Regions from separate parts of the Bacillus sp. FSL K6-3431 genome, predicted to be linked through region 1. Evidence: riboswitches for the same ligand, from Rfam matches in the RefSeq annotation. Region 1 holds a riboswitch; the other holds the start of a gene.

The links. A riboswitch is a leader RNA that binds a small molecule or an ion and turns the genes downstream of it on or off. The one in region 1 is predicted to bind thiamine pyrophosphate.
Region 2: linked by a shared signal. The riboswitch ahead of thiT (energy-coupled thiamine transporter ThiT) and the one ahead of MHB53_RS19670 (ABC transporter substrate-binding protein) in region 1 are both predicted to bind thiamine pyrophosphate.

What each region holds. Positions count from the first base shown of each region.
Region 1 is NZ_JBBOCT010000001.1:4,054,688-4,070,921, forward strand. It holds gene MHB53_RS19625 (2-keto-3-deoxygluconate permease) at 1-1,044, shown strand, start outside; gene larA (nickel-dependent lactate racemase) at 1,383-2,651, shown strand; gene MHB53_RS19635 (UxaA family hydrolase) at 2,754-3,056, shown strand; gene MHB53_RS19640 (UxaA family hydrolase) at 3,046-4,215, shown strand; gene larE (ATP-dependent sacrificial sulfur transferase LarE) at 4,303-5,127, shown strand; gene larB (nickel pincer cofactor biosynthesis protein LarB) at 5,124-5,933, shown strand; gene larC (nickel pincer cofactor biosynthesis protein LarC) at 5,930-7,279, shown strand; gene MHB53_RS19660 (hypothetical protein) at 7,455-7,919, shown strand; gene MHB53_RS19665 (TIGR01777 family oxidoreductase) at 8,117-9,019, shown strand; TPP riboswitch at 9,239-9,348, shown strand; gene MHB53_RS19670 (ABC transporter substrate-binding protein) at 9,563-10,555, shown strand; gene MHB53_RS19675 (thiamine-binding protein) at 10,568-10,858, shown strand; gene MHB53_RS19680 (ABC transporter permease) at 10,858-11,616, shown strand; gene MHB53_RS19685 (ABC transporter ATP-binding protein) at 11,624-12,361, shown strand; gene MHB53_RS19690 (TatD family hydrolase) at 12,366-13,127, shown strand; gene MHB53_RS19695 (hypothetical protein) at 13,187-13,399, shown strand; gene MHB53_RS19700 (DMT family transporter) at 13,741-14,706, opposite strand; gene MHB53_RS19705 (LysR family transcriptional regulator) at 14,962-15,849, shown strand; gene MHB53_RS19710 (YitT family protein) at 15,955-16,234, shown strand, end outside.
Region 2 is NZ_JBBOCT010000001.1:959,288-975,521, forward strand. It holds gene MHB53_RS04860 (ABC transporter ATP-binding protein) at 1-658, opposite strand, end outside; gene MHB53_RS04865 (ABC transporter ATP-binding protein) at 651-2,381, opposite strand; gene MHB53_RS04870 (hypothetical protein) at 2,653-2,925, opposite strand; gene MHB53_RS04875 (sodium-dependent transporter) at 3,119-4,477, shown strand; gene msrA (peptide-methionine (S)-S-oxide reductase MsrA) at 4,501-5,025, shown strand; gene MHB53_RS04885 (FAD-dependent oxidoreductase) at 5,137-6,690, opposite strand; gene MHB53_RS04890 (cold-shock protein) at 6,814-6,996, opposite strand; gene MHB53_RS04895 (YolD-like family protein) at 7,347-7,679, opposite strand; gene MHB53_RS04900 (hypothetical protein) at 7,679-7,897, opposite strand; gene MHB53_RS04905 (hypothetical protein) at 8,352-8,714, shown strand; gene MHB53_RS04910 (aminoglycoside phosphotransferase family protein) at 9,182-10,198, opposite strand; gene MHB53_RS04915 (hypothetical protein) at 10,499-10,816, opposite strand; partial or broken gene MHB53_RS04920 (IS3 family transposase) at 11,122-12,111, opposite strand; gene MHB53_RS04925 (SRPBCC family protein) at 12,278-12,721, opposite strand; gene thiT (energy-coupled thiamine transporter ThiT) at 13,134-13,736, opposite strand; TPP riboswitch at 13,807-13,906, opposite strand; gene MHB53_RS04935 (anti-repressor SinI family protein) at 14,385-14,513, opposite strand; partial or broken gene MHB53_RS04940 (class I SAM-dependent methyltransferase) at 15,281-15,979, opposite strand.

The sequences.
Region 1 (16,234 bases):
GTTCCTCTGATGCTCGGTGCCTTAATAAATACTGTTGATCAATTACACATTCCAGCGGTCATGAATTTCCTGAAATCGCTTGGGGTTGCAAAAACAGCCGATGGTTATTATGAATTATTAAGAATTGGTGGCTTTTCAGAGGAATTATTTAAAAATGGTGCACTTACTTTAATTGCTTTATTCCTATTCTGTGCAGGAAGTCAGATGAATCTTCGAGTTGGCGGAGTTGCCTTGAAAAAGGGTGTATTATTAACAACATCCAAATATTTTACCGGATTAGCGATTGGACTTATCTTTGGATTTTTCTTTGATCCAATGAATGGATTCCTTGGATTATCCACGATTGCAATCATTGCAGCAATGACAAATGGGAATGGTGGTATGTATGCAGCCTTAACAAGTCAATACGGAAACCGCTCAGATGTTGGCGCAGTATCCGTACTTTCACTAAATGATGGTCCGTTTTTCACTTTAATGTCATTAGGGCTTCTTGGTTCGAAATTCCCTGTAATCGCATTCATTGCTGTGCTTCTACCGATCGCAATTGGAATGATCCTTGGAAATTTAGATCCGGAAATACGCAAGTTTTTAAAACCTGGGGAAATTTTGCCGGTACCATTCTTTGCTTTTGCACTTGGTGCAAGTATGAACTTTGCTACTTTCTTCAATCCGAGTGTTGTCGGTGCAGGCTTACTCCTTGGATTTATGACTACAGTATTCACGGGACTAACGGGTGTGCTTGTATTTAAATTGTTTAAGGAAAAAAGTCAAATTGCTCCTGTTGCAGAAGCCTCGACTGCAGGTAATGCCGTAGGAACACCAGCAGCAATTGCCGCGGCAGCATCGGTAGCAGCAGGATCAGGAATGATGAGTACTGCAGAAGCTCAATCTTATGCAGATATTGCAAATTTAGCAACGATGCAAATTTCCATCTCTGTTCTAACGACAGCGATACTCTGCCCAATTGCTGTTATAATGATAGATAAATATCAAAGAAAAAGAGGAATTGATGCTAAGGACGAAAATCCTGGCCAGCCAGCATAAGTAGCATTTTTATTATAAGTGGATGTCCTAAAAGTAGCCAATTGATAATTGATTAATTTGGCATCCTTTGTGAACACACACTTTAAGAATTCCCCTGGCTGAAATCGTCAGGGGTGATTCTGTTTTTAAACTTCATTCAGCAGAAATCCCCCACTTCTATAAGTGAAGGGAGAAATGCGATTTACCCAATTCAGTGGGAGGCAAACTCCGGCTGAAGGAAGTTAAAGCCTCCGGCGGATGTCACAGATTTTCAGAGGAAGTTGTCGAGCGAACTCGATTAAATCTGGACGCAATTCCGCCGAGGCGAAATTGATCTAAAGTTTTGAAAGGAGATTATGATGAAAACAACACTTTTATATGGAAAAGATAATTTAACAATTAATTTACCGAAGGATGCGCATATTCTCGAACCAAAAAATTTACCTGCAGTTGCAGATGAAATGAAGGCGCTTGAGAAGGGGTTACAAAATCCAATTGGTTCTCCACCATTAAAAAAGATGGTAAAAGCAACGGATAAGGTGGCGATTGTTATCAGTGACATTACCCGACCGACACCGAATGAGAAACTCGTTCCCGCATTAATTAAAGAAATGGAGCATGTTCCATTGGAAAACGTTGTCATTATTAATGGAACGGGAACACATCGCGACCAGACAAGAGATGAGTTTGTTGAAATGCTTGGAGAATGGGTCGTTGACAATATTCGCATCATTAATAATCATTGCCATGATAAAGAGACACTTGTAAATGTCGGGCATAGTAAATTTGGTTGTGATGTTTATTTAAACAAGGAATATGTGGAGGCAGACTTCAGAATTGTTACCGGATTTATTGAACCGCATTTTTTTGCAGGGTTTTCTGGGGGACCAAAAGGGATTATGCCAGGAATTGCGGGCATTGAAACAATCATGACTTTTCATAATGCGCGGATGATTGGCGATCCACTATCCACTTGGGGAAATATGGTGAACAATCCATTGCAAGATATGACACGTGAAATCAATATGTTGTGCAAGCCGCACTTTATGTTGAATGTAACATTGAATCGTGCAAAGGAAATCACGAATGTATTTGCTGGGGAACTAATTGAAGCCCATGACAAAGGCTGTGCATATGCAAAAGAGCATGCAATGACGAAATGCGAAGAACGATTCGACGTTGTCATTACTTCCAATTCTGGTTATCCATTAGACCAAAATTTGTATCAAGCCGTAAAGGGCATGAGTGCTGCACATAAAATTGTTAAACAAGGCGGAACAATTATCGTTGCTTCAGAGTGCTCAGATGGGCTCCCTGATCATGGGAACTATGGCGATATTCTACAATTGGCAAGTTCGCCGCAAGAAATATTAGATTTAATTAACGATCCGAACTTTAAAAAGTTTGATCAATGGCAAGTACAAAAACAAGCTGTAGTTCAAGTGTGGGCGGATGTGTACGTGTATTCATTGCTAACGGACGAGCAAGTAACGCAAGCGATGTTAAAACCGTCCCATAATATTGAAGAAACATTGGAAAAGTTAAAAGAGAAATATGGAGAAAATATGACAATTGCAGTGCTACCTTTAGGCCCGCTTACAATTCCATATGTAGATTCTGAAGAATAAAAACTATTTAATTTGACTCCCAAACTTATTATTTAAACTTTGAAGTTAATATGGTATCTTTAAAATAGAGAAAGTGAAGATAATTTGGGAGGAGGCCGGAAGATGTCACAACAGTTTTCGGCTGTATTAATGAATGAGGAAGATAATGTAGCAACAGTTTTAGCTAACTTAGCTGAAGGGTCTAAAGTTAATGCGGTATATGGTGATGTTAGTTATGCGGTTGAATTATTGCAATCGATTCCATTTGGACATAAATTTGCGCTAGATCTAATTAATAAAGGTGAAAAGATTTATAAATATGGGGAAGTGATTGGCGTTGCATCAAGCGACATTTCAAAAGGTGAGCATGTCCATGTTCATAATCTTGAAGGAACGCGTGGTAGGGGTGATTTAAATGCAGAATGATCAGATGTTTTGGGGATATCGAAGGACTGATGGTAAAGTGGGCGTACGTAATCATGTATTAATTTTGCCTACAATTACTTGTGCTACTCAGGCAGCGCATCAAATTACACAGCTTGTTCATGGTACGGTAAGTTTTATCCATCAGCATGGCTGTACGCAAGTTGGCGATGACTATGAGCAAACATTCCGGACGTATCTTGGTATAGGGTTAAATCCTAACGTATATGGTGTAGTCGTTCTTGGATTAGGATGTGAAACCCATCAGGCGAGAAGCGTTGCAGATGAAATTGCAAAAAGCGGTAAACCTGTGGAAGTCGTGTCCATTCAAGAAAATGGGGGAACTCTACAAACAATTGCTAATGGGGCAAAAATTGCTGCGAAAATGGTACAAGATGCTTCAGCTGTTATGCGTGAGCAGTGTCATGTCAGTGAATTGATCATTGGTACGGAATGTGGCGGGTCAGATGCATGCTCAGGCTTATCAGCAAATCCAGCTGTGGGACACGTAAGCGATTTAATTGTTGAAGCGGGTGGTACGGCTATTTTGGCGGAAACGACAGAATTAATCGGTGCGGAGCATTTGCTAGCTAACCGTGCTGTTGATGATAAAACAGTAAAACGTGTATATGATGTAATCAAGCAAGCCGAAGGTAGAGCTCTTATGATGGGCGTCGATATTCGTACAGGAAATCCGACACCTGGAAATATTGAAGGTGGACTAAGTTCTCTTGAGGAAAAGTCACTAGGCGCATCAACGAAGTCTGGTACAAGTCCACTTCAAGAATTAGTAGACTATGCGGAAATTCCGACTAAAAAAGGCCTTGTTTGGATGGATACACCGGGTCAAGATATTGAGCAACTTACAGGTATGGTTGCTGGAGGTGCGCAAGTTGTTTTATTTACAACAGGGCGTGGAACACCAACTGGATCTCCGATCGCGCCCGTGATTAAGATATCAACAAACACAGCGATGTTTGAAAGCATGAACGATAATATGGATTTGAACGCTGGGACAATTATTGATGGAAAAGAAACTGTCCAGACAGTTGGTCAGTCCATATTTGATGAAATAAAATCAGTTTCATCTGGAAAACTAACAAAATCGGAAATTCTAAAACAACATGATTTCGGAATCTGGAGAATTGGACCGACATTTTAATCTAAATAAATTATGTAGGAATTCCAACTTAGGATGCGTAAAACGTCAAAAGACCCGTAATTGAAAGGGTCGATAGGAGGGCGCAAGATGAAACCGACATTGCAACAAAAGAAGGATCAACTAATTAATATTTTGCAAGAAATGGATAATGTACTAGTAGCTTTTTCAGGAGGTGTGGACAGTACTTTCCTACTTGCTGTGGCAAAAGAAGCACTTGGAGATAAATTACTTAGTGTTACTGCGGCATCTGATACTTTTCCAGACAGGGAATTTCAGCTTGCGAAGAGTCTAGCGGCGGAACTTAAGGTTGAGCATATCGAAACGCGAATAAGTGAGCTAACTAATGCGGAATTTGTTAAAAATGATTCCAATCGGTGTTTCCATTGTAAAAATGGATTGTATAATCATTTGTTGGAGCTAATCACCACATATGGAGACCGTTATACGATCATAGATGGATCTATTATGGATGACCTTGGTGAGCATCGTCCCGGAATGGATGCGGCACGTGCACTCGGTGTACGTAGTCCGCTTCAAGAAGCAGCATTTTTTAAAGAAGAAATTAGAGAACTCTCAAAAGAAATGGGCTTAAGAACATGGGATAAACCATCATTCGCATGCTTGTCTTCAAGAATTCCGTATGGCACTGTAATTACGAGAGAGAAGCTGAATCAGCTTGATTTGGCAGAGGATTTCCTTTTGGGGATTGGGTTATATCAAGTTCGCGTTCGCCACCATGATCAAGTTGCTCGGATTGAGGTAGATAAGCAGGATATGCTACGTGTTGTGGAGCAGCATGAAGTAATATCACGCGCGTTGAAGTCATTTGGATTTTCGTATGTTTCCCTTGATTTACAAGGATACCGTTCAGGCAGTATGAATGAAGTGCTACCAGAGGAAACAACTGTATGAGCAATGGTCTGAAAGCTGTTTTAAAACAAGTTGAACAAGGATTACTATCTGTAGAAGAAGCGATGAAAAAGCTTGAACCAGAGGAAGACTTAGGTTATGCGACACTCGATTTGCAACGGGAGGAACGCACTGGCTTCCCAGAAGTCATTTATGGTGAAGGCAAAACGCGTGAACAAATAGTAGGTATTTTTTCAAAGCTGATGGAACATCATCAAAAAGTATTGGCAACAAGAGTTGATATTGAGAAAGCAGTTTATATTTTAGCAGAATTACGTTCGATGTATCCAGAAGACATCTTTCATTATCATGAAGCTGCACGTACATTACACTGGATTGCTTCAGATTTTCAAGAAAGCTGGAAAGAAGGCTATATTGCTGTTGTTTGTGCCGGTACGTCTGATCTACCTGTTGCGGAAGAAGCGGCAATTACTGCGGAATTAATGGGAAATAAGGTGGAACGAATAAATGATATTGGCGTTGCAGGCTTACATCGGCTTTTAAATAAAGCTAAGCTAATTGAAGATGCCAATGTTGTAATTGTCGTTGCCGGCATGGAAGGAGCTCTCGCCAGTGTTGTTGGCGGTCTTGTATCTAAGCCGGTTGTGGCAGTTCCGACAAGTGTGGGTTATGGAGCGAGCATGAATGGACTTGCAGCATTACTTGCCATGCTTTCAAGCTGTGCGAGCGGCGTTTCTGTTGTAAACATTGATAATGGTTTTGGCGCAGGTTATTTCGCAGCTACGATGACAAATACGATTGAATCAGCTGTTCATACAGCATTGACCAGAAAGGGATGTAATGAGTGAAAGTTCTATACATTGACTGTTTTTCGGGAATCAGCGGAGATATGATGGTCGGTGCTTTAATTGATGCCGGCGCTTCTCCCGAACGGATTGAACGTGAATTAAAAAAATTAAATGTATCTGGATATAGCCTTGAATGGAAAAAGGTAATGAAAGAAGGAATCAGTGCGATCAAGTTTGATGTGATTTTGACTGATGAAGTGGCGGATAATAACAGCCATGACCATACACATGATCATCAGCATGAAGACTATCATAGCCACGATCATACCCATCAACACGAACACGGGGATCATGAGCACCATTCTCACGAACATAACCATGACAATCACGCTGATCAACATAGCCATAGTCAACATTCACATAGTCATAGCCCTCATAGCCACTATGCTGATATTATTAAACTAATTGATGAATCGGATCTGGATCAAGGCGTAAAGAGTCGAAGCAAACAAATTTTTGCTCCGATTGCCAAGTCAGAAGCGAAAATCCATGATATGCCACTTGAAGATGTACACTTTCATGAAGTGGGTGCCGTTGATTCGATCGTTGATATCATCGCGACAGCCATTGCACTTGAAGAATTAGAAATAAAAAAAATCGTTACGTCACATGTACCGCTTGGTTCTGGTCATATTCATATTGACCATGGTGTATATCCAGTTCCAGCTCCAGCAACGCTTGACATGATGAAAAATGTGCCGATTGCTCCAAGCAATTTGCCATTTGAATTGACGACTCCTACTGGAGCAGGGATTATTGTAAGCCAAACAGATTCCTTCGGTACGATGCCTGCGATGAAGGTGACTTCTGTTGGGTATGGAGCTGGTACGAAGAATATTCCAGGCCGACCGAATGTCTTACGTGTTATGGTTGGTGAACTTTTACAAGGAAATGAATATAGCTCAGGTCATTCTGAAACGATTACCGTACTAGAATGTCAGCTTGATGATATGACTGGTGAGGCTTTTGGTTATGTGATGGAAAAGTTGTTAAATGAAGGCGCACTTGATGTATATTACACGCCAGTTTTTATGAAAAAAAACCGACCAGGTATACTGATTACCGTGCTTGCTCCTAATGACCAAGAAGCTAGATTAACAGAAGTGCTTTTTCAGGAAACGACGACGCTCGGAGTGAGAAAAAATACTTGGTCCCGAAGCATTTTGGATCGGGAAATAGTAACTGCAGATACTCCTTATGGAAAAATTAAAGTGAAGCAAGCTTTGAAAAAGGGGACAGTAATGCGACAGGTTCCAGAATATGAAGATGTAAAACAGGTAGCACAAGCATTTGGAGCAACTTTTCAGGAAGTATATCAAGCTGCTATACAGGCAGCTAATAATTGAAAGTTTTCTGTAGTAAAATTACAATCGGAATTCTATAATTCTTCATCATACGAATCAAGAAAGCAATTTGCTAACTGTTGATCTTTGATCGGAAAAATAATTAGTCATATTCATGTTTAAACACTCGTCATAAAAGGTAATTGAGTAAGTAAAAGAAATTTTAGGGGCGATAAATATGAGTACAGTTTTTTCAAAATCAAATGAAGATTCGAAAGTAAAAGTTGGATCCAATCTACAGATCAAGGCGTTTATCAAAGGTGAACCATCACCATTTCTGAATCTAGATTATCAGAATACAAAGGTTTATGAACTCACAGATTATACGCTGCGAACACCATTTGAGAAGATGGACGTATTTAATGAATTGTTGCAGCTAGAACAAAATTGTGAGTTAGTAATTTTACCAGTTACGGAAGCGACAACAGCACTTTTGCGTGATATCCCGAAGGATGAAACATATGATAAAACGGCATCACTTTTCAATATGCTTTCGTCAGTCAAAGAAACAATAGAGCGAGATCGGTCGTTTATTATCGCAGAGAATGGAGTTTGTGCTGATCTACTACATAAACTTAAGGCATTAGGCTTTTCTTTAAAAGAGAAAACAGAAGCTGAGCTGAAGGCAATTGAATTAGCTTGATTGAACGAACCGATCTGACTTAAACGAGTTGATCGGTTTTTTGTGAAGTCAGAAAGTGTAAGTGAATTTTGTGTTAGCTCCAACAGATACTACGTACTTTAGTGCCGATACCACTGGTCGAGCGAACTTAGGAGATGTTCGGTAATGCACATATGTAGTGTTGAAGGCGCCTGCATTTTTCTGAAAGAGGGGATCACATGCATGTTGTTATTGCGGGAGGAAGTGGTTTTGTTGGCCAGGTGTTGCAAAATCGATTATTGCATGCTGGATATGAGGTAACAATTTTGACGAGAAGTCCTAATAAAGTGAAGCAAACAGACCGGCTTCATGCAGTTCAATGGCTTGCTGATCAAAGTGAGCCTGAAAATCATCTCACTAATGTAGATGCGATTGTCAATTTAGCAGGTGAGTCAATAAATGGATTGAGATGGACGAAAGCAAAGAAAATTCGAATTTTACAAAGTAGAATGATAGTGACAAAGGAAATTAATCGTATCATCAGTGTGCTTGATCAGAGACCAAAAGTGTTAATAAATGCATCTGCAGTCGGATTTTATGGTATGTCAGAAAAAAACACTTATACAGAGAAGGACGACTCTATTGCAACAGATTTTTTAGCGACTGTTGTGAAAGCCTGGGAAATTGAAGCGCAAAAAGCGGAACAATATGGTGTTCGGACAGTTATGGCTAGGTTCGGGATTGTACTTGGTTATGATGGGGCACTACCGCTAATGGTGCTTCCGTATAAATTATTTATTGGAGGCACTGTTGGAACTGGAAGGCAGTGGGTATCATGGGTACATGTTGCGGATGTGGCTGGATTAATTCAATTTTCGATCGAACATCACACTATTTCCGGACCGCTAAACGTGACTGCACCCGAGCCAATAAAAATGAAAGAGTTCGGAAAAACAATTGGGCATGTCCTTCATCGTCCACATTGGTTACCTGTTCCGAGCTTTGCACTACAAGTGCTATTAGGAGAAATGAGTGAAATACTAATTAACGGGCAACGAGTTCTTCCAGAAAAGGCGATGGAACATGGTTATTCGTATGAATATCCTACTTTGGAGAAGGCTTTAAGTAACTTATGGAATTAGCGTTGAAAGTTATAGAAATAATGGCGAAGGTTATAGAATTATGGATGAAAGTCACCGAAATAATCGTCCTAGTTAGGGAGTGATCAAGAAGAAGTAGATCATTTATCAACATAAGTTTTTAACTGGATTTTAATAATTATTCGTCATTTCAGTAATGGTTATAGCATTTAACTGGTTTATCCCTCTTAATCTGCTATAATGATGAAGGAAATATAAATATGTGAAATGTGGGGGAACCGGTTATGCTGGTTGAGATAGTATCCTTAAGATACTGACCCTTTGAACCTGCTCTGGCTCATACCAGCGAAGGGAACGTCAATTCATTCATTAATGAGTGTTCTTACAGACGCCCGGGTTCTTATCCCAGGGCGTTTTTTCGCATCTAGATCCAGCGTCTAACTAACACCTCGATTCACAAGTAGCTCTGATTCGTGGCAAACCGTGCAGATCATCATTTGCCTGTCAGAGCTGTTCAAGGCGCTTGTGCTTTTGTTGTTTTAGCGGTTCCTTTTCTCTATTTTATAGATTAGGAGGAAATAAGGAATGAAAAAGTGGTTAATTAGTATTATTGGACTGTTTTTATTAGTAGGCTGTGGCTCAGGCGCAGACGATATCAAAGGTAAGGGTGAAGATAATTCGCTAAAAAAAGTATCCCTCGTATTGGATTGGACCCCAAATACGAATCATACCGGATTATATGTAGCGAAAGAGAGGGGATTTTTTAAAGATGAGGGTCTGGATGTAGATATTATTATGCCTGGTGAAGCTGGAGCAGATCAACTCGTTGCCTCAGGTAAATCTGAGTTTGGTATTGGTTATCAAGAAAGCATTACGGAAGCAAGGGTGCAGGATGTACCAATCGTGTCGATCGGCGCTGTGATTCAGCATAATACATCAGGTTTTGCATCGCCTGTTGCTAAAAATATTCAATCACCAAAGGACTTCGAAGGGAAAGTATATGGTGGTTGGGGTGCACCTGTTGAGCAGGCCGTACTATCATCGTTAATGTCTTCAGAAAATGCCGATATTAAAAAGCTTGAAACGATTAATATGGGTGATACGGATTTTTTCACAGCGGTAAAAAGAGACATTGATTTCGCTTGGATATTTTATGCGTGGACTGGTGTAGAAGCTGAACTTCGTGGCGAGGAAATCAACATGATATATTTAACGGATTATACGGATAAACTGGATTATTATACACCTGTCATTACGACGAATGAAAAAATGATTAAAGACGATCCAGAGACGGTAAAAGCATTTATGGCTGCAACTTCCAAAGGCTATGAATTTGCCATTGATAATCCTCAAGATGCAGCGGATATTTTAATAAAAGCTGTGCCAGATTTAGATCCTGAACTTGTGAAAAAAAGCCAAGAATGGCTTGCGCCAAAGTATAAGGATGACGCTCCGAGATGGGGAGAGCAAAAACAAGAAGTATGGAAAAACTATACAGACTGGATGCTCGAAAATAAATTACTTGAAAAAGAGATAGATGTGGAAAAAGCATTTACAAATGAATTTTTACCTAAATAGGAGGGCTTTAATATGGCAAACGCATTAATTAGCATCCAAATTATACCGAAACCAAAGAATGGTGAAGATGTTTATCATTACGTGGATGAAGCGATCAAAATCATCGAGGATTCCGGAGTGAAATATCAAGTCAGTCCATTGGAAACAACAATGGAAGGTGAATTATATGAGTTAATGAATGTGATCGGGAAAATGAATGAGCGAATGACGGAAATGGGTAGTAGCAATGTTGTTTCGCAAGTTAAAATTTTATATCAGCCGACTGGGGTTGAAATGAGCCGACTAACGGAGAAATATCGCTGATGCTGTCTATGTTAAAAAAAGGATGGAAGCCGGTAGCGGTTCTCATCCTTTTATTAATCATCTGGGAGCTAGCAGTAAAATTGGCGGAGATTCCAAAATGGTTGCTGCCAGCGCCAAGCGTTATCTGGCATGAGGCGATTAATGGGTTCGATCAATTTCTACCCCATATACAGTCAACAATCGTGCTAGCATTAGTCGGGTTTATGATTGGTTGTTCGATCGGACTTTTTGTAGCGATTCTATTGCACTTGCTTCCCGGTGTACGAGAGGCCGTTTATCCGTTACTGATTTTATCGCAAAATGTACCTATTATTGTGCTCGCACCGCTGCTTGTTATTTGGTTTGGTTTTGGCCTTTTGCCGAAAATGATCGTCATCACGCTCGTATGTTTTTTCCCAGTGACGATTGCTGCCCTTGGTGGTTTTCGCAATCCACCTACTGAAATGAAGCATTATATGCTAATGGCTGGAGCATCAAAAACACAAATTTTTTCAAAATTGGAATGGCCTCATGCGTTGCCTGCTCTTTTTTCCGGTCTGAAAATATCTGCTACATATAGCATGATGGGTGCTGTAATCTCTGAATGGCTTGGTGCGAAAAAAGGGATAGGGGTATATATGACGCTTGCTTCCTCATCGTTCCGAACGGAGCGTGTATTCGTAGCGATTATGATAATCATGATTTTGAGCATGCTTTTTTTCAGTATCATTACTGCTGCAGAAAGATGGCTTGTAAAGTGGAACGGAAAGGGAGAGTGAGGCTATTTTGGGCACATTAGAAATTAACAAGCTCTCGAACAGTTTTGATGGGCGTGAAATATTAAAAGACATCAATCTTAACATAGAGGAAGGGGGGTTTCTAACAATTCTTGGTCCATCCGGGAGTGGGAAAAGCACATTATTCCATTTGATTGGCGGTTTACTTGAACCTGATCATGGTTCTATTGTTTTGGATGATGTAAACATTACCGGAAAACGGGGACTAATTAGTTATATGCCCCAACAACCTGCGCTATTTCCATGGCGAACAGTTTTACAAAATGTGCTGCTTGGTCAGGAATTGCAAGGGAAAATAGAAATGGATAAGGCTTTAAAAATGATTAAACGTGCTGGGTTGGAAGGCTATGAACAAGCATTTCCAGACGCGTTATCTGGTGGAATGAAGCAGCGAGTTGCGTTTATTCGTGCTTTATTAAGTCCACAGTCCCTCATTTGTTTGGACGAACCATTCTCTGCTTTAGATGATTTTACACGACTGGAAATGCATCAATGGTTGATGTCTATTTGGGCAGAGTATAAAAAAACTATTTTATTTGTTACCCATAATATTGATGAAGCGCTATTTCTTTCGGATCGTATTATAGTCCTGTCTTCTAATCCAGCTCAAATTGTAAATGAATTCGTGATTCCATTCGAGAGACCGCGAAAAGATGAATTAATATTATCTGATGAATTTCTTGAATGGAAACGAAAGCTAAGCAATAGTATTTTTCAAAGGCGGTAATATCATGGATAAAATAATTGATGCTCATATTCATCTGGATCATTATGATGACGATGAAATAGATCGGATTATAGCAACATTGGAACAAGTTCATTGTGATAAGATAATTACTGTTTCCTTTGATTTAGCGTCATGTAAGAAAAATCTGCTATTAGCGGAAAAGTATTCAAAGGTAGTGCCTGCTTTTGGGTTTCACCCGGAACAGGCTATACCTACTGACGTTCAATTTGCAGAATTGCTTGCCTGGATGGAAAAGCACCAAAATAAGATGTGCGCCATTGGGGAAATCGGCTTACCTTATTATTCGCGACCTGTTAGTATTGATCCATATGTGGAGTTGCTAGATACATTCTTGAAATTGGCGAAAAAATGGGACAAACCAGTTGTCCTTCATGCTGTATACGATGATGCGCCAATCGTGTGTGATTTGCTGGAAAAAAATAATATAGAAAACGCACATTTCCATTGGTTTAAAGGTGATGAGGTGACCGTTTCACGAATGATTAACAATGGCTACCATATTTCTGTCACTCCAGATGTTTTATATGAAACAGAAATTCAACAACTCGTACAAAAATATCCGCTTGGACAAATGATGGCTGAAACAGATGGACCATGGCAATTCGAAGACGTCTTTTCAAAGGAAATGACTCACCCGAAGATGATTCACCAATCGATTGCTAAGATAGCTACGATAAAAAAAGAATCATTGACGGATGTTTATCAGGTATTGTACGAGAATACAATAAAATTTTATAATATATAGCGAATGTTTCAACTCTACTTGATAGGGAAAAAGGATAGAAAAGAGTTGGAGGTCATTTGATGAGCCACGAACCAACACAAAATAAGATTAAGCGTGAGGAAACTTTAGCAGAGCGTAATGATAAAGACAAAGCATTTAAGACAGATAAAGAAAAACAAGCACAACGAGATCAGCTGCTCATGCCTATTGACGACATCTCAGATGAACTCATCGAAGAACGGGAGAAAAATGAGAAAGACAAACGTGGATCCGCAGGACTAAAGGATAACTAACAGAGTGACCGACATTACTTACTTAGGGATGTCGGCTTTTTAATGTGAGCGGCTCATAAAAACAGCGAGTGGCCAGTAAACCATGGTGAGCGGCTCATAAAAACAGCGAGTGGCCAGTAAACCATGGTGAGCGGCTCATAAAAACAGCGAGTGGCCAGTAAACCATAGTGAGCGGCTCATAAATACCGTGAGTGACCAATAAACCACTACAGGCTGCCAATCAAGTTGATAATTGTAGCGATTTGATGATTTTATTGCGATTATCCTCTTATGCTCGAATTGCCACATGCAAAATATCAAAAAAACGGTAACATACTAGAGGAGATTACCGTTTTACTCAATTATGAAGCGGATTGTAATTGTCTTCGCAATGCGTGTAATCTTTCTTTTTCCATTTTCTTCCGCTGGAATACATTGTTTAGCAAGAGGGCTGTGACTACGAGGAGCATGCCGATAAGATCATAAACAGTTAACGCGTATCCTTGAATAAAAGTGACTATAACTGTAGTAATTGGAACAAAGTTAATAAAAAGTAGTCCATTTACAGGTTTAATGATCCCTACGCCGATATTCCAGCCAAGTAGTGCGATTACGCCAGGGAAAATGATCATAAATGCAAGATCCCATTTTACCGAGTAAACGGCAGATATAGTTGGAACTTCTACCCACCCAATTACCGTAGCAATAAGTACAATAATCGTTGAAGTGATTGTTCCATATAAACATGTAAGTGTTGAATAACGAAGCGCGGACCAATTAGTGAATTTCCCGCCACCCATTGTATAAACAACCCAACCAATTACTGCAGCGAGAAGAGCAAGAATTGGAACAAGTTGATTGCGCATAGTCAATAAGCTCGACATATCGCCTTTTGTGATGACAAGTATTACGCCGATAAAAGCGATTAATATACAGCTAACAGTGTAAAAGTTAGGGCGTTTTCCTTGAAGCGCCCACAGAATTAGGACGGAGATCATTGGCATGAGTGATTCCATTATGGAAGCTAATAGCACTCCCGATTCTCCAATTGCATCTTGGCCCCAAAAGATGAATAAATTATAGACTGTAAATGCCATTGTGCCAAAGAACCAGAGAAAAAATCCTTTACCATCTGTTTTAAAAGCCTGTTTTCCTTCTTTTATCCACAACATGATTATTAATATAATAGCAACCGGAATATATCGTAAAATAGTAAAATACAAAGGTTCGATATATTGAAATGAATGATGGGCGACAGGAAACATCGCACCCCATGATACACTAGCAATTAAACATAAAAAAGCACCATATATAAAGCTCTTCCTCAATGTGTCCCCTCCTTCGCGTGTTAATTCGACCATAATCTACATACTATTTAACATTAGACTGACTATCATGTAAAATGATTAATAATGATGATGGATATCATTATTAATGATATCCATCATTGCACAAAAAAGATGGATCGAAGGTTTAGTCCCTATTTGGGATGATTAGCACTCAAATCAGTAGCATTATTATTGCTTGATTTCAAATGAATTAGCTATCAATTACGTTTTAACTAGTTTGGGAGGGGATTTTCCATGGAATTAAAAGATTTATATATTTTTATGAAAGTTGCTGAAAGTGGTAATATCAGCAAAGCAGCAAAAGAATTAAATTATGTGCAATCAAATGTGTCAGCAAGAATTCAGAGGCTAGAAGAAAAGTTGAATACACCGGTTTTTCATCGTCATAATCGGGGAATTACATTAACGCCTGAAGGAAAACAATTAATTACCTATGCGGAAAAAATCTTATCTTTGGTTTCCGATATGGAGAAAGCTTTTCAAAATTCGGACATGCCCACTGGGAAACTTGAGATCGGTTCAGTAGAGACGGTTATTCAATTACCATTAATATTGTCAAATTACAATAAAAAATATCAACACATCGATTTATCATTATCGACGGGAGTAACAGAACAATTAATTGATGAAGTGCTAAATTATCGATTAGATGGTGCATTTGTTACGGGCCGTAGTAATAGGGTTCATCCAGATCTAGTTCAGTATGATGTGTTTGAAGAAGAGCTTGTACTGATTTCCGATATAAATCCTGTAACGATTGAACAGTTAAAGGAGAAGCCATTTCTTGTATTTAACTCGGGATGTGGTTACAGGGCAAAATTAGAAGAATGGCTAAGAGATGAACAGGTTGCCACTTCGAAATTCATGGAATTGGGAACTTTGGAAACAATATTGGGAAGTGTATATTCAGGTTTAGGAGTTACTTTTGTTCCGCGCTCTTCCGTAAAGTATCATGAAGAGCGGGGATTAATTCAATGCCACAAGATCCCTGCGGAGTATAGTAAAATAAAGACTGTTTTTATTCGAAATAAAGAAGCATTTCTTACCTCTTCCTTGGAAAAATTTATTGAGACTATTGGAGAATGTAGACAGCAGGAAGCACATGGTTTTCCATTTATGTAGGATCGTACAGGCACAGGTCATGCGCTATAAGACTGTGGTGCTCCTCCTTTCCATGGATATAAATCTGAAGTTACTACGTAAAGTTAGAAAGGAGAGATGTAAAGAATGGTAAGGAAGGTTTCGAAAAAAGTGCATATTTTCGATTATGTACAAGTAATGTTTGGTGCGGGTCTTGTAGGATTAGCATATAATATATTTTTATTGCCTGCACGACTTGCTGCCGGAGGTGTTTCCGGAGTCAGTACGATTTTATACGAACTATACCAATGGAATCCAGCTATGGTGCAAATTAGTTTGAATTTGCCATTATTCCTCGTTGGTTTGCTGTTTCTTGGCAAAGAATTTAGTGCAAAGACATTGGTTGGTACAACGTTTGTTCCATTGG
Region 2 (16,234 bases), 3.1 Mb from region 1:
TCGTTTCTTGAATGAATCCATTCATTTCTCCAAGATATTTTTGCTGTTCTTTGAATAACCTTCCAGTGCGATTTGTAATCCATTTCATTCCGAAGTACATAAATGGGACAACGGCTAAAGAAATTAATGTAAGAATCGGACTCAGTATAAACATAACGGTGATCGTTCCAACAAGCGTTAACACACTTGAAAATAGTTGAATAATAGAGCTATTTAATGTTTGACTAACATTATCAATATCATTTGTGAGCCTACTCATTAGTTCACCATGCTGACGCTTATCAAAAAATTTAATAGGTAAACGATGTAATTGATGAAAAAGCTGTGTTCGCATTGTAAATACTGTCTTTTGACTAATATTTATCATCCAATAATTTTGTAAAAAACTAAATAACGAGAAGCATAAATATACTGCCGCGATGGTAAGAAGAATGATGACTAGCGTATTTCCTTGATTCTTTGCAATATACTCATCTACTGTTCTACCGATTAAATAGGGTCCAAGTAGTCCTAATCCGGAACTTATTAATACCATAGTCAGGACTAGAATCAGTTGCCCTCTATGGACATCGAGGTATTTCCACATTCGCAGTAGTGTGTTTTTCCAATTTTTCGCTTTTAAAGGTGCGCGATTTGATGCTCGCATTTTACTAGACATCTGAGAGCGCCTCCTTTGCAAATTGAGATTGATAAATATCCTGATAAAGTTTAGATGTCTCTAATAATTGATCATGATTTCCGTTTCCAATGATCTCCCCTTCATGTAGTAACATAATTTGATCTGCTTCCATTGCAGTTGTGATTTTTTGTGTAATGATAAATGTAGTACAATCATATTTTTTCAAAGCGGATAAAAGCTTTGCCTCTGTTTTCATATCTAACGCACTTGTACTATCATCTAAAAATAGCAATCTAGGTTTTCTAATAAGTGCCCTAGCTATCGAGATTCTTTGTTTTTGACCGCCTGATAGATTGACTCCTTTTTGCCCAATTTTCGTGTCGTATTTCTGTGGTAGCTGCTCAATCGTTTGATGAATTTGTGCGTCTTTTGCACTTTCCATCATTTCTTGAATGGAGGCATCTTCTTTTCCCCATGCGATATTTTCTTTAATTGTTCCAGTAAAAAGGATGGATTCTTGCGGGACAAACCCAATCTGCCGTCTAAGGATTTCTAGTTTCATTTTGCTAATATCTATTCCATCAATTTTAATGGTGCCTTTATTCACATCATATAGTCTTGGTATGAGTTGGAATAATGCTGACTTTCCGGAACCTGTTGCTCCCAGCACAGCTACTGTCGCTCCTGGTTTTACCATTAATGATACATTTTCAAGAACTGGTTTATCTGTACCTGGATAGGCAAAAGAGACATTTTTAAAAACGACTTCTCCACTAGTTATTTGTTTTTTTGAAGAGCTTGCCTTCGTATCTAGCAAATCAACATCTGTTACTAGCACCTCAGAGATTCTTAAGGAGGATGCCCTTCCACGCGAAATTGCCATAATAATAAATGTTAACATGGAAAGCGCTGCAGTAATTCGGAATCCGTAGTTAATAATTGCGACAACTTTACCAACCTGCATCCCGTTTTGATTTACTTGTATACTTCCAAACCATAATATGGCCAAGATAGCTAAGTTCATCACAAATAGAAGAATAGGAGCTAATACTTCGACTAATCGTAAAGCCTTCACTGTTTGATTCTGCAAATCTTCATTTACATGCCTAAATCTTTTTTCTTCATATTTTCTTCGAATAAAAGCTTTAATCAAACGCATACCAATCAAATTTTCTTGCATCACATTATTCACTTTATCCAATTTCTTTTGGACAAATTGGAATAACCTATCACTTTTAGTCATCATCCAAATTAATAAGACGATCAATAGAGGGATGGGAATGATGAGAATTAGAGCAAGCTTCGGATCCACAATTAACGCCATGATCGCACCTCCAAATACTAGCAATGGAGCACGAAGCGCAATCCGCAAACTCATGAAAACCATGTTTTGGATTTGCGTAACATCATTCGTTAATCGTGTGATTAATGAAGAAGTTTGAAAACGTGATAAATTATTAAAAGAAAACGCCTGTACTTTTTTAAACAACGCCGCTCTCACATCATAACCAAAGCTTTGGCTAGCATGCGAAGAAAAAAAGGAATTAGTAATCCCGGCTACAAAACCGAGCAATGAAATGCCTACCATGATACCTCCCCACTTCATGACAGCGTTTAAATCATTTTGCATAATTCCATTATCGATTATTTTCGCCATAAACAATGGGTGGAAAAGTTCTACGGTTAGCTCAATTAACATAAGACCCCACGCTATAGACATAGATATTCGATATGGCTTTAAGAAAGGTAATACTTTCCTCATGTAACAATCCCCCAAGTAATAAACGATCAATATAATCTATATATGTAATTTTAAATTACAAAAAACAAAAAGTCATGTGAAATGGTCTGACTTTTCTTAATTTTATACATTGTAAGCATAAAAAAAAATACAAAAAACGTAAACTCTGGCTTCACACACAAATTTTTAATCCCCACCGTTTAGGCAGGGATTAGTCGTTTCATTGTTTTTTGATCATTCTTAAGGGATTATTCCCAGAAGCGTTATGGGAGTATCACTTCTTGAAAAGCTTTCACTTTTGACCTTTTATTTGGTTATTTGTTGCTAAAAATTCTTTTGAAAACTCTGTAAGGGGTGTTTTTGCCATTCCAACTGGATTTGTCATCCCAGTTTCTTTCATCTTCTTCATCGCGTTCTGAATAGGACGGATTAACTTTCCATTTTGATATTTCTTCATTCCATATATAGCAGCGCTGACCCCTAAGGTAGCCATAAGTGAAACCCACATTTTATTGGACTTTTTTGATCTGTCATTTCTTAAAGGTAAGACAGGATTAGATTTCACAGATAATACTCCTTTTAATCGTATTGTCCAAATACCTTAGGACAATTTTATTGTTTGCTTTCCGATATGTCCTTATACTGATATCTTTACTAACAAAAAATCTCATTTGATAAAACTGGTTTTTCATGCACAAATGTCTTATGATTATGAGTGGTTATTCTATGGGAATTTTTTAAGATAAAGGGGTATATGGATGGATCAACATCGAGAGCAATGGTCTTCAAAATTAGGTTTCATTTTGGCAGCTGCCGGTTCGGCAATTGGATTAGGTGCTATTTGGAAATTTCCGTACGTTGCAGGAACAACGGGGGGCGGAGCTTTCTTTCTCATTTTTTTACTGTTTACATTGGTAGTAGGCTTACCTGTTCTGCTTGCTGAATTTTCAATCGGTCGAGGCTCCCAGCAAGATGCGGTTTCCGCATACCGATTTTTTGCTCCGGGAACTAGATGGCACTGGATCGGGAGAATGGGTATGGCCGCAAGCTTTATTTTATTGTCTTTTTATAGTGTAGTTGGTGGATGGATCATCATTTATTTATACAATACGCTTACTGGTAAGCTTTCAGGTTTAGCAGAACAAGATTATGGACAACTCTTTCCAACCTCTATTTCTCAGCCATATATTGCAGTTGGTGCACAGTTTTTATTTATGATTATTACCGTCTGGATTGTCGCACAAGGGATTCAAAAAGGAATTGAGCGTGCAAATCAAATTATGATGCCAGCACTTTTTATTTCTTTTATCATCTTAATTATTCGATCATTAACGCTGGAAGGTGCTGGTGAAGGTGTAGCTTTTTTCCTTTTACCAGATTTCACTGCTATAGACTCTAAAACCATTTTATATGCGTTAGGGCAGTCGTTTTTTGCTTTAAGTGTTGGGATTTCTGTAATGGTTACCTATAGCTCATACTTAAATAAATCGGAAAGTTTGCCGAAATCAGCATCAATTATAGTATTAATGAATATTTTTATTTCCTTACTAGCAGGTCTCGCGATTTTTCCTGCGGTTTTTTCACTAGGCATGGAACCTACAGAGGGACCAGGACTTTTATTTGTAGTATTACCCGCAGTATTTAATCAAATGCCATATGGGATGATTTTTCTCTGTATTTTTCTCATTCTTTTTCTTTTTGCAACTCTTACCTCTGCATTCTCCATGTTGGAAATTATTGTAGCTGCATTAGCAAAGAATAATAATACAAAGCGGAAAAAGATAACTTGGCTGACGGGACTATTCATTTTTCTTGCCGGTATTCCCTCAGCACTTTCATTCGGCATCTTAGATGATGTCATGCTTTTTGGTAAATCTATTTTTGATTTTGCAGACTTTCTCGTTTCAAATATATTATTACCATTAGGAGCGTTAGCGATATCTTTATTTGCCGCTTATAAAATACCTAAACAAACATTATTAAATGAGCTTAGTGTTGGAACTGGAAATGCCAAGGTAATTTTTACTGTTTGGTACTTTTTAATACGATATATTGCTCCCACGGCAATTATCATTGTTTTTCTTGATGTAATAGGTGTTTGGAAATGGTTATTTTAATGTAATTTTAGGGAGGATGGATGATGATGAAAAATTTAGAGATAGCAACATTTGCCGGTGGGTGCTTTTGGTGTATGGTAAAGCCATTTGATCAATGGGATGGAATTCACGGCGTTGTATCTGGATATATGGGCGGACATGTGGAAAACCCAACCTATTCCGATGTGAAGTCTGGAAATTCGGGGCATTATGAGGTCGTTCAAATTACATATGACCCTACTATCTTTTCGTACGAACAGCTATTAGATATCTTTTGGCAACAAATTGACCCTACTGATGCTGGTGGACAATTTCAGGATCGAGGCGATTCTTACCGTGCAGCCATTTTTTATCATAACGACGAGCAAAAGATAGTTGCTGAAGAATCAAAACGGCAGTTAGCTCAATCAGGTAAATTTACAAAGCCAATTGTTACGGAAATTATCAACGCCCCTATTTTCTATCCTGCTGAGGAATATCATCAAGACTTTTATAAGAAAAATAAAGAAGAATATTTAGCAGATCGTAATAAATCTGGCCGTGACGACTTCATAACTAAACATTGGTAAATTATAAACAGCCGATATTCTCAAAGCGGAGAATATCGGCTGTTTTGATTTTTGTTGTCTAGCTCCAGGTGCCCAGCGACTAGCAAACTTCACGGGCATCTTCCGCTTTTCTTAAGAAGTTGTGTAATCAATACTTTCAGGATCAATTCTTTTCAAAGGTGTCTCAGCTGGCCCTTCGACAACCTCACCTTCAACTGAAAATCTTGAACCATGACATGGGCAGTCCCAAGTGCGATCCCCACTATTCCAGTTCACTTCACATCCCATGTGGGTGCATGTCGTATCAACTACAAACAGTTCTCCAGCTTCTGTTTTATACGCCCCTGCCCTTCCACCTTTGATCGTGACGACAGACCCTTCCCCTTCTTTTATATCCTTTAATTCCTTGTCAGGCCGTTCTAGTTTCCCACTTATAAGATGTGCTGCTACATTCATATTTTCTTTCACGAGCTCTTTTACACCTGGATTTTCAGTAAAGCGTGATGGAGAAAATAAGTCTGCATATGGGTTCGATTTACCAATAATCAAATCTGTTATAATCGTGGCCGCGACTGTGCTCGTTGTCATTCCCCATTTTCTGAAGCCTGTAGCGACAAATATATTATCGTGGCCTTCTGATATCTTCCCGATGTAAGGAACCTTATCAGTTGTAACTAAATCCTGGGTAGACCAGCGATATATTATATCTTTTGCACCGAAGTAGTCTAAAGCAAATTTCTCTAAGGCTTCATAATGCTTGATTTCTACTCCACCTTGTCCCGCTTTATGTCCATCACCGCTAATGAGAAGCGCTTCTTCCCCATTTATTGTAACGGATCTAATGGATCTAGTTGGCTTTCCGGCATTAATATATAAACCACCCGCGAATGGTTTACCTGGCTTCACAGCTAGTACATACGATCGTTCAGCATGTAAACGCGCAAAATAACCTCTACCATCATGAAAAGGAAAGTGTGAGGCTGAAATGACATATTTTGCAGTTACTTTCGCCTCATTTTTAAAATGAACAGTAGCTGGTTCTCCATCTTCCATATGAGTTGCAACAGAACGCTCGTATACTTCCCCACCATTTTCTTTAATATAGTTAATTAAATGCGATAAATAGTGAAGTGGATGGAATCGAGCTTGGTTATACATAACAAGAGCGGATTTCACTTTTAAATCTAATGGAATGTCTGTTGTAATACCACCATCAATCCCCAATGTTTGATAAGCTTTTGCTTCATTATCCAAGTCTTGTAAATAGTCTTTAGAAGTTGTAAAGATGTATGCGTCTTCCTTCTTATAATCGCATTCTATGCCATGTAAGTTCATACATTCTTCCATATTGGCTGCTGCATTTATGTTTGCTTCATAGTATAACTTAGCTTTTTCTTTGCCAAATTGATTAATTAATTCGTTATATATTAACCCATGTTGGGCGGTCACTTTGGCTGTTGTATGCCCAGTAGTTCCATTAAGAACAGAGCTTGCTTCTAGCACAGCTACATGAAAACCTTCTTTTATGAGGTTGTATGCAGTTGTAATCCCTGTGATCCCCCCACCTATAATCGCGACATCTACTGTGATATCTTTTTCTAGTTGTGGAAACGACTCCAATTTCGTCGAATTGATCCAATATGATTCCGCATGATTAGGGCCCTCAAGATTATTTTTTGTATTCAAATTATATCCTCCTTTTCCATCCTATACTTGATATTCCCATAAAACGAGGAAAACATGTAAAAAATAGAAAAAAACAACTCCTTAATATGAACAGGAGTTGTTTGCGCGATTTTGCATAAATAATCAACTAATAACTGGTAATACCCTTGTTTCTTTTTCCATTTCTGATTTACAAATTGGACAAACTGTTTTTTCTTCAGTAGAAAAGGCATCTCTCATCCAGCAAGAACATTCTTCATTTGTACATGACCAGACAACTGTTTCTTCTTCAGGGATAGGTTCCTGAGGTCCCCTTCTATATGCCATGGCTTAGATCCCCCTTCTCATAATGTTTCTATTATACGCTAAAATACAGGATAATCCAAATCATCCTGCAATATATCATTATAATAGGCTTAATTGCAATATTATTTTACTTTTGGTGATATGTATTCAGATAACGATAGAGAATTTTTAATCCTTTTTATTATATTCAATATAACTTTATATATGTTTATATTTTTTATATCGTCAAAAATAAAGTCATTTTATTATAAATAGGATCCCGTTATTTCTATTATATACTTTGTTGATGGCAGTTTCACTCTTTTCGTTGCAACGAGAATTTATCTCCAATTGTTGAATTGATCAAGCTCGATTCATTTGAAAGTATTTTTCTAATCTGCAAAATCTATTTCAATTATTGACTCGTAATCGATATTAATCAAATCACCTTTTAAATCCACAATGCGCACGTGCTTATTAATATCGTCCACTTTATTTATAATACCTTCCAGCTCTTCAGTGTATCCATCGTTCCATAACTCGAATTTAACCGGCAAGCGAAACTCTACTGCGGTGTTAATTTTTTCATCAATTTCGGATAATTGATACTCGTCAAGAATCGGCTTATTCATTTTGTAATAATCGTTATTCATAGCCTTTATCATAGCTACGTGCTCAGGTAGCATCATGGCCGTCCACTTTTTCGTTCCACGATCTCTAATCATTACGCACCCCTTCTCTGTCGTAAAGATCCGATAGATAGAATGTTGCTTAACTTAAATGTGCGGAACTGTCTTCTTGTGTAGCAATAGGCTTTTACTATTATTTCGTTAACAGCAATAACTTTAATGATACGTTGCGAAATCGTTCCTTCATTAGATAAATAAATCATTTCAAATTTATCTTGTGATCCAGCAGCTCGTTTAAGTAAACCTATCATCATCCCCACACCTCTCAGAACGTTTGTTTGCATTTATTATATGCGGATATGCGTTTAATTACTACTGGAAAAAATGAGGAAATAAAAAAAACCCTTCTTACTGAGAAAGGCACTTTAAAAAACAGATGTGGCTTTGAAATAAAGTTTGATTAAAAACACCTTATCAACCCTTTTTAATTTGGCCTTTTCAAGTAAAGCACTGTTGTTACATACTAGTGTTGAGTGTCAATAAAGTTGTTTAATTTACAATAAAGTTGTTTAATTTACAATAAAGTTGTTTAATTTACAATAAAGTTGTTTAATTTACAATAAAGTTTTTTAAAAATGCGAGTCATTCTATTCAGCAATCGGGCCAGATTGTTGAAGATCGGCAAGAAAAAACGAAATAGCAATCTAGAAGAAATGGAAAAAAGCAGCAGATGGTATAGTAAAGATAAAAATAAAGGAGGTAGTCTTTTTGGAAACGACAAATGGAGAATTCAAAGGTGGAAATAATATTGCCCTAAAGATTCCAAAATTCAAGTACAACGAGACGGTGCAATTTTATAAGGAAGTGATAAAGCTGCCATATTTGGGCTTCAAGTCTGAATCACATGCCTTTCAGTTTGGCGATGCCACACTGTGGTTGGATTGTATGGACAATTATTCTCAACAAGATGTATGGCTGGAGATTCAGACAGACAATGTGAAGATAGCAGCAGAGTATTTACATGAGAATCACATTAATAGAAGAGATGAAGTGGAGGTACACGAGAACTCAGAGGGTTACTGGATTTCGGATCCCTGTGGAACAATCCTCAGAGTCAATCCACAAAAATAGGAATTAAATAAACCCAGCATGCAAGTTATTCCTGAAACGGGCGCGATTGTTGAAGAAAACTTAGATTTTTAAACGACTTTATTGTTATTTTAAAGTTTAGGTGAAGTGTCTTTCCATCAAAAATTAAACAACTTTATTTTAACCTTGCCCACAAATAAGGGCAAGGTTATGCTGTGTTTGAGGGTTCAAAATTAAATAACTTTATTGTCATTCTACAACTAGACGTTTAGTTGAAGAAGATCTTCTATTATCATATGCATACTCTATACAAATCTAGTTAACATAATTGCATGTTATAGGCACTGAAAAAAAGGATCTTCGATTGGAAGATCCTTTTAACTGCTTGTTCAATTAAAGCGCCCTTATCTTGAATAAGCATACCCTTTTTCGGGGGATATGCAAAAATACCCAAATTGACCCTTAGGGATAAACACAAAACAGGCTGACGTGATAGCCTGTTAATTTTATTAAACCCTCAAGGGTATGGTTTTCATTTCATAGATTTTTTGGAGAGTATGGACATGCTTCGTCTTCTCGTCATCAGCCTCTGTGTGGAGATACCCCTCGACAAGCCTGTACCCGAATACGAGAAGGATTATCTCGTAGACACAATGATCGGCGATTCGGGATACATCCGCATACTCCGAAAAGCCTTTGTAATACGCAGGGATGCATCGCTGGTAGTGTTCGACCATGTTATCGATATCCGGTTCATCCGCGATCAGGCTTGCGAGATCCTCGCCCAGGTAGCCCCATCCGCTGGTATCCCAATCGATAAGCGCGAAATTCCCGTCAGCATAGATAAGATTGGTTATCCAGAAGTCCCGGTGACATAGCACGAGGGGCAATTTTTCAATACGGGCGAATATCTCGTCTGCTTGCTCATCGATGTCGATGAGCATTTGCCGCACGTGCAGGGGCAATTCGCAGTCTTCCGATCGTATATAATCGTAGACGACCGGCCATGACCGGTAATGCAAATACGTATTCTTCATGAGATCCGGATGGCTCAGGTTGGTCAGGCTCTCCAGCACGGCGGGTTGCTCCGCATACAGCTTGCCTTGAAAGCGCCCTAACTCCAGCGCGGCCTCTTCATACATGTCACCGGTCAAGTCTAAATCGGTTACGCCATCGATATATTCCAGCCACAGATGATATTCATTAACTTCGGCATTGAACTCGGCGTGATAACATATCGGCCAACGGAGGGCTTGCGAGAAAGTCGCTCCCAAGTCAGACGAATAGAGATCATATTCTCGACGCCATGAACCCGGATCGCCGTAACGCTCCCATTTGTTCTGGATTTTCAGCACTATACGGTAAGGCAATTTTTCGCCATCCACGGTTTCGGCGATCCCCTTTACCAGGTACACATTCCCCACAGATCCGCCCTGTAACGGCATAGTTTGGCAGTCAGTAGAGATGATATTCGTCTTGAACCGTTGGTTTAAAGCATAAATCAGCTTTTCAAGTTCAATATTCATTTATTCCTCCATTTTCTTCTTTGTCGATGAGGTAGCGCATATTATCCTGGATATACTCGTTATCATGTTGCGGGGCATAGATACATCCGGTTAACATGATTTTCTTATGGTGAATCGTTTTAAATAAATTTTTACATATTTCTAACAGATAAGCACTTACATTCATATAGTTTTATAAAAATTTATAAGTGAAAATCCTTCACTATACATATCGGTTTTTTTGAAGAGGGTTGTTCAATTCAATTATATGGCCCTTTTAGCTGCTTGCTAATTAAAGCGTCCTTTTCTGGGAGACAGTTATTACGAATGAATTTCTTCTTTTTTGCTATAAATTTCATAAGCAAAATATCCAAATAAGAAACCTATCCCGGGTCCCCAAGTGATTGTAGATAGTAAGGAAATTGAGGAAAACATGCTTAAAAGTAAAGCAACAGCAAAACCAATCATCATTCCGAATGGTATTAAACTATCTAATATAATTTGAGCGCTTTTAGATTTTTTCTTACCCAGGGTACCTTTCTTATATTTATGTTTCATTCTTAGAATTACAAATACTGCAATTCCACCCACTATTACAACAGGCAGTGAAATACGAGCAATGTCCAAAGCTAAGTCCATATTATATTCCCCCTTTCTTCCGCTTTCAAATTGATTCAATTTTAACATAACTTATTCCATTAAATGGCCCTATAATTGAACAAGATCCCAAAGCATCAGATGAATACATTATACAAATCTAGCTAACATAAAACAACCACCTCAGTGCAAGAGGTTTTCATGTGTCCGTGTTTATTGGTTATGCGTGATTTTATACAACCTTGATACATCCACGTTTTTGGCTTCTGAGGAAGCCTCGCAGCTGCATAAAAAAAGGGGGGTTTATGCAAGCTCTTTTTTCACTAAAGTTGTATGTCAACACTAAACTAGACACTTTTCTTAAGGGTATCATGTTTATATTTTACGGAGCTCAAGTAAGAGTGAACTATGAGTACGAATGTTATTAAACCAGTGGACATAGTCACTAAGTTCAAGTGCCAGTTATTCAATACTTTCAAAATGCATATCTTGCGTAAATTCAGTCTTAAACAATTTAAATGTTGCTTCAGCCACGACGTTATCATAAGGATTTCCCTTCATGCTCAACGATCGTTTGATCTCAAATGTTTTTAACGCTTCATCACGATCCGTATGAGAAAGTTGTATGTCTCGCAAGTCTTTTTTCACACTAGTAAAAGCCTTGTAAACAAGTGCCGCATCTTTATTTGGTCCTGCACTATAGCCTATAATTTCTCGGTTCAATAAATCCACCAAGAAACAAACGTAGCACCATTTATTTAGTACGCGCACGTAGGTTAAATCGCTGACAATGACTGCTGATTCTTCTTGGTCATCAAAATTTCGATCCAGTACATTTCCAACAGCTTCATCATTTACTTTTGTTTTTTGGGGCTTAAATCGTGCGATGTTGTATTTAGATACTAGACCTTGTTCGTGCATGATTCGGCCGATCCGTCTGCGGGATACTTGATGGCCTATCTTTTGTAATTCAACTTTTATTTTGCGTGTGCCATATGCGCTGCGATTTTGAAGAAATATCGTTCGAATCAAATGATCTAACCCATCTTCGGTTTCTTGTTCAACTGGCATATAGTAATAACTACTTCTTGGAATTTGCAGGACACCGCACATTGCTGATACAAAGTATTTGTGGACATTGATCCGAATCACATTTACTTTCGTCCCATGATCAGCGCGGCTTGCTTTAAAATGTCATTCTCCATTCGAAGGCGTGCCATTTCTTTCTTAAGATGGATCAGCTCATTTTCTTTATCAGATCGATTATCTTTCTCTTGAAAGGATCCAGAGCTCTCGGACTGACGAATCCACCGGTCTAATGCTGAAGCTGTTAGCTCATTGTAGCCTTTCCAAAGCACAGATTGTTGAATAAGAAAAAAGCGATTCATTTTAGGAATCGCACTTCTGATTTATTTAATTAGATTGTAACTTTCTTAGTATTACTCCGTTTACAATAACTCCGATAAACCCAGTAATTGAAAAAACATAAGAAGTTATTTAACACTAATGAATTATTGCTGCTCTCAAATCACTAACACCATTCTCCAAATAGCCCTTTAAACACGTTAACATATATACCCAACCTTCTTTTTGTCCTAGCATTTTGTTTACTATTTGAGGGTCAGCTTCATTAAGACCTGATTCGTTTACCTCAATAATTGTACTGGCACGATCCAACTCTTTTAGTGTAATTGTAACAACTGTTTCTTCATCAGATTCTCCACCCCATGAAAACACGATTTTCATGTTTTCCACGATTTCTAATACATTTACAACGCCTTCTGCTTCGTATTCATCATATCTTAATGTAACAGACTTGCCTTGTTCCCATCTTTCGGAACTCGATGAGAACCAAAAATTCCCGATTTTTAAAGGGTCTACAAAGGCTTCAAACACCTCATTAGACGGCTTATCTATTCTAAATTTCGTAGTTACTTGAGTATCCATAACAAATTCAACTCTCTTTCAGAATATTTAAAACTTCTTCCGTTATACCCTATTTTACACATTTTTCGTCTTAATACTAAAAACACTCTTATTAAACTAAGCTGCCCGTTTTAGCTTTAAGTACATTCTTTCACAAAATCCATATATCATTTCAATTATTTCTATAAATTTAATTTACACTGACTCAATAAGTAAGTCCTTTTACAACGAAACACCCCTTTAGATAAAAAATCCAAAGGGGTAATGCTTCGCAACTTTTTTATAAACATCGCATCTTTTTTACAAACGTCGCGACTTTATTTTAAATCAACAACAGAGTATTAGATAAATCGGGAAAAACTGTAGTGACTGTTTATAATAAGCAGACAGAAAAGCAGCATTCATTATGTTGGTATGCCAAAAATAAATCACATTATGAAGCTTTGCTATTATTCGATAAATGATTCCCTTTATTTGTTTTTATTAGCTCAGGTCGAATAGATAATACGACACAAATGACAATGGCACATAATAAAAAGGAGAAAATCATCGTGATACCATTCGTGATGAAGGAAAAAACGATAGGTGTTTTACCTGCTTCATAGGCATATTTAGCAAAGAAAATAACACCTGCAATAAAATGCCAAAAATAACGACCCAAGCTTCCAATGAAAATGCCTAAGGTTACAGTGAGGACCATCATCGCTTTCTTTCCTTCATATGCTGTTTTACTAACCACAGGCGCAAGTAACCCAGCAAATCCTATAAAAGTAAATGCAATAAAATATTCTATAAAGCCTTGGAGTGGTGTTACGATATAATAATCACCGATAGCAATTTGTAGTAATCCCCATAATAAGCCTGAGATACATGCTGTCTTAACTCCCCACCTAAACGCAACGATAAAAATGGGCACCATAGCAACTGATATAGAGATAGATGGTGTAAGCTTGATGGAAGGAAGTATATCCAACACAAGTGCCATCGCTGCAAAAATAGATGCTTCTATCATTGCTTGTAAAGAAATTTTACTCATAAAAAAACCCCCTATGATTTGTGTATTGCACGTATCCATAGGGGAACAGAAATAGTATATGAAGTTACTATCTCTTGTTCTGCCACATCCCTGCGCTAGCATTAACTAACAGGTTCGAAGGGTCTGGATTAATTATCCACTCTCAGCTATTTGCTCCCCCTGTGGTACGTCGATTCAATTATACTCATCACTATTATAACGAAGAATATATATTATGCAAGACAAATAATATAATAAGTCAGATTACTTGTACAGTTGAACCACTCGCCACTTAACGATCTTAAGGTCTGTTTGAAGTGGGAGATTCCTAAGATCATCAGTGCAACCACTAGTTATTAATTAGGCTATCCCTGTAGTTCCTACGGTTAGTAGTCTTATCGCTTCAGATTTAAGGTTCATACTTGCTTGATATCTCTGTCTTGGTGGGGTTGTATTCGGAAGAGATCCATACACCATAGCGAAATTTTTAACGTCTTTATTGCGGTAGCCCGTGACTGGAACAGAATTGACTTGAAGCGAAGTTTTTCGCGAAAAATACGACTTGTTTGCCATACCACTTAGCTTATTCAAGTATGGTTCGAGAATGTGCCCAGGATACTTTACTTATTCCTTAAGTAGGTGAACTCAGCTTTTTTGATGTCGATTTGATTAATGTATGTTTTTCCGCGTTTTAACACCAGGACCTCGTTTTAAAAGATTTTTTATTTCCTCAATTGTTAGCCCCTGCTCCTTCGCAAGAGTAATTAATGCCACCCATTCAGGATCAAGTTTTGTCATTGTGCTTCCTCCTCTTTTATTTTTCAATCCACAATGTCAATTTTTTGTTTTTTGCCAAATTACTAGGGACTGAGCATGATCCCGGCATAATGTAACAAGAGGAAGATATCAAATAAACGAGAACATAATACTGTTACATTAGCTATAGAGGTAGTGATAAGCCTTCATTCTCGTATATAAAACAGCCCACAATATAGAAATATTTGAACGTAAAACCCACATTGCTTTTACTAGGCTCATCTCCCCTTTTCCTTTTTCACGTTGTATCATGCAATGTGAAAAAGTCCATTCCCCAAATATCCAAACAATTTGTAATTCCTAAAGTATAATCACCTTTAAGCAACGCTCTTGTAAAGATTACCAAATGGCACTGAATAAATTCTGAACAACAATATCTGAAACTCAAAAAGACTACTGTCGCCGTTAAATAGGGCATACAAGTAGTATTTTAAATAAAGTTTTTTATTTATCATGTATTGGGCTTGGGCTACGTCTGACACTTCTGTATTTAGATAACCAACATCCTTTTCATTTTTGAAATAAGGTAAGTAAAAGCCAGAAATGTTTTAATGATTTTCCTATTGCAACGAATAACTCATCTTCATTATTGCCATCCTCTCCATTCGAACTAAAACTCATTAGAGTATTCCTCTTACATACAAAGTTCTGTTAAATTTTAATGTTGATTTATAGAGATAAATAAAGAAAAGACCCCTTCATGCTCTATTAAGGAGCGTTAAGAGGTCATTCAACTAATAAATCATAAATCATTTTCTAATAGCTTCATAAACGAAAGCCTGGTTCCCATTTGTTGGTTGGCTACCATATTCGAAATCGGCGGACACTACATATCCGAAAAACCGATATTTTCTAAAATTAGTTTAAATTCTTCTACGCCATACCAACGTATGGCAAAACGTTGCAATTCAGTTTTAGCAAGTTTTCCATCACGCCATTTTTCGTACTTTAAATATGAAACTTTATATTGATTAAATAAATCTGCTTCAACAAGTTTACCCTCCATTGTGATTACATCCCCATTCGGAAAATTGAATGTTGATGTACCGCCAAACTTACTAACCTCAAAATTGGTGTCAGGCAAGAAAAGGTCAAGTATAAGGCGCCCACCTGGTTCAAGATGATCATAAATTCGCTTCAAAGCTTCAAGTGATTCTTCACGTTAAAAATGAACCAGCTGGTATAATAATTGCTTCATATTTATTAGGTAAAGAAAGTTCCTGTAAATTCGATTTATAAAAGTTGGTTTGCACGCCACGTTCTTCACAACGTTGACGGCAAGAAGCCAACATTTCAGGTGAATAGTCAACTCCATCAACAATAAGACCAGTTTCAAGAAGTGGAATAATTACACGGCCAGAACCGACCATTCCTTCAAGAATACGTCCCTTACAATCTTTAAGCTTATCTTGGTAATATTCTATGTCACCGCCCAATGATTGACCAATCTTTTTGCTAAGGTCATAAACCTCGGTACAAAGTGTAAAAAGACAATAAAGTTATTTAATTTTAAAACCTAAAACAAGCATAACCCTGCAGAAATTAAACTTAATAAGTGTTTATCACAAACGAAATTAATCATGTTATTACCTACCTTATTTCCCCTTTCAGTTGAGATACAGCAATATGTTTAATTTCACAGTTGTCTGAACTAATAAAATCAATACCAATACATCCAACAGTTATTTCGTTAAGCTCAAGTC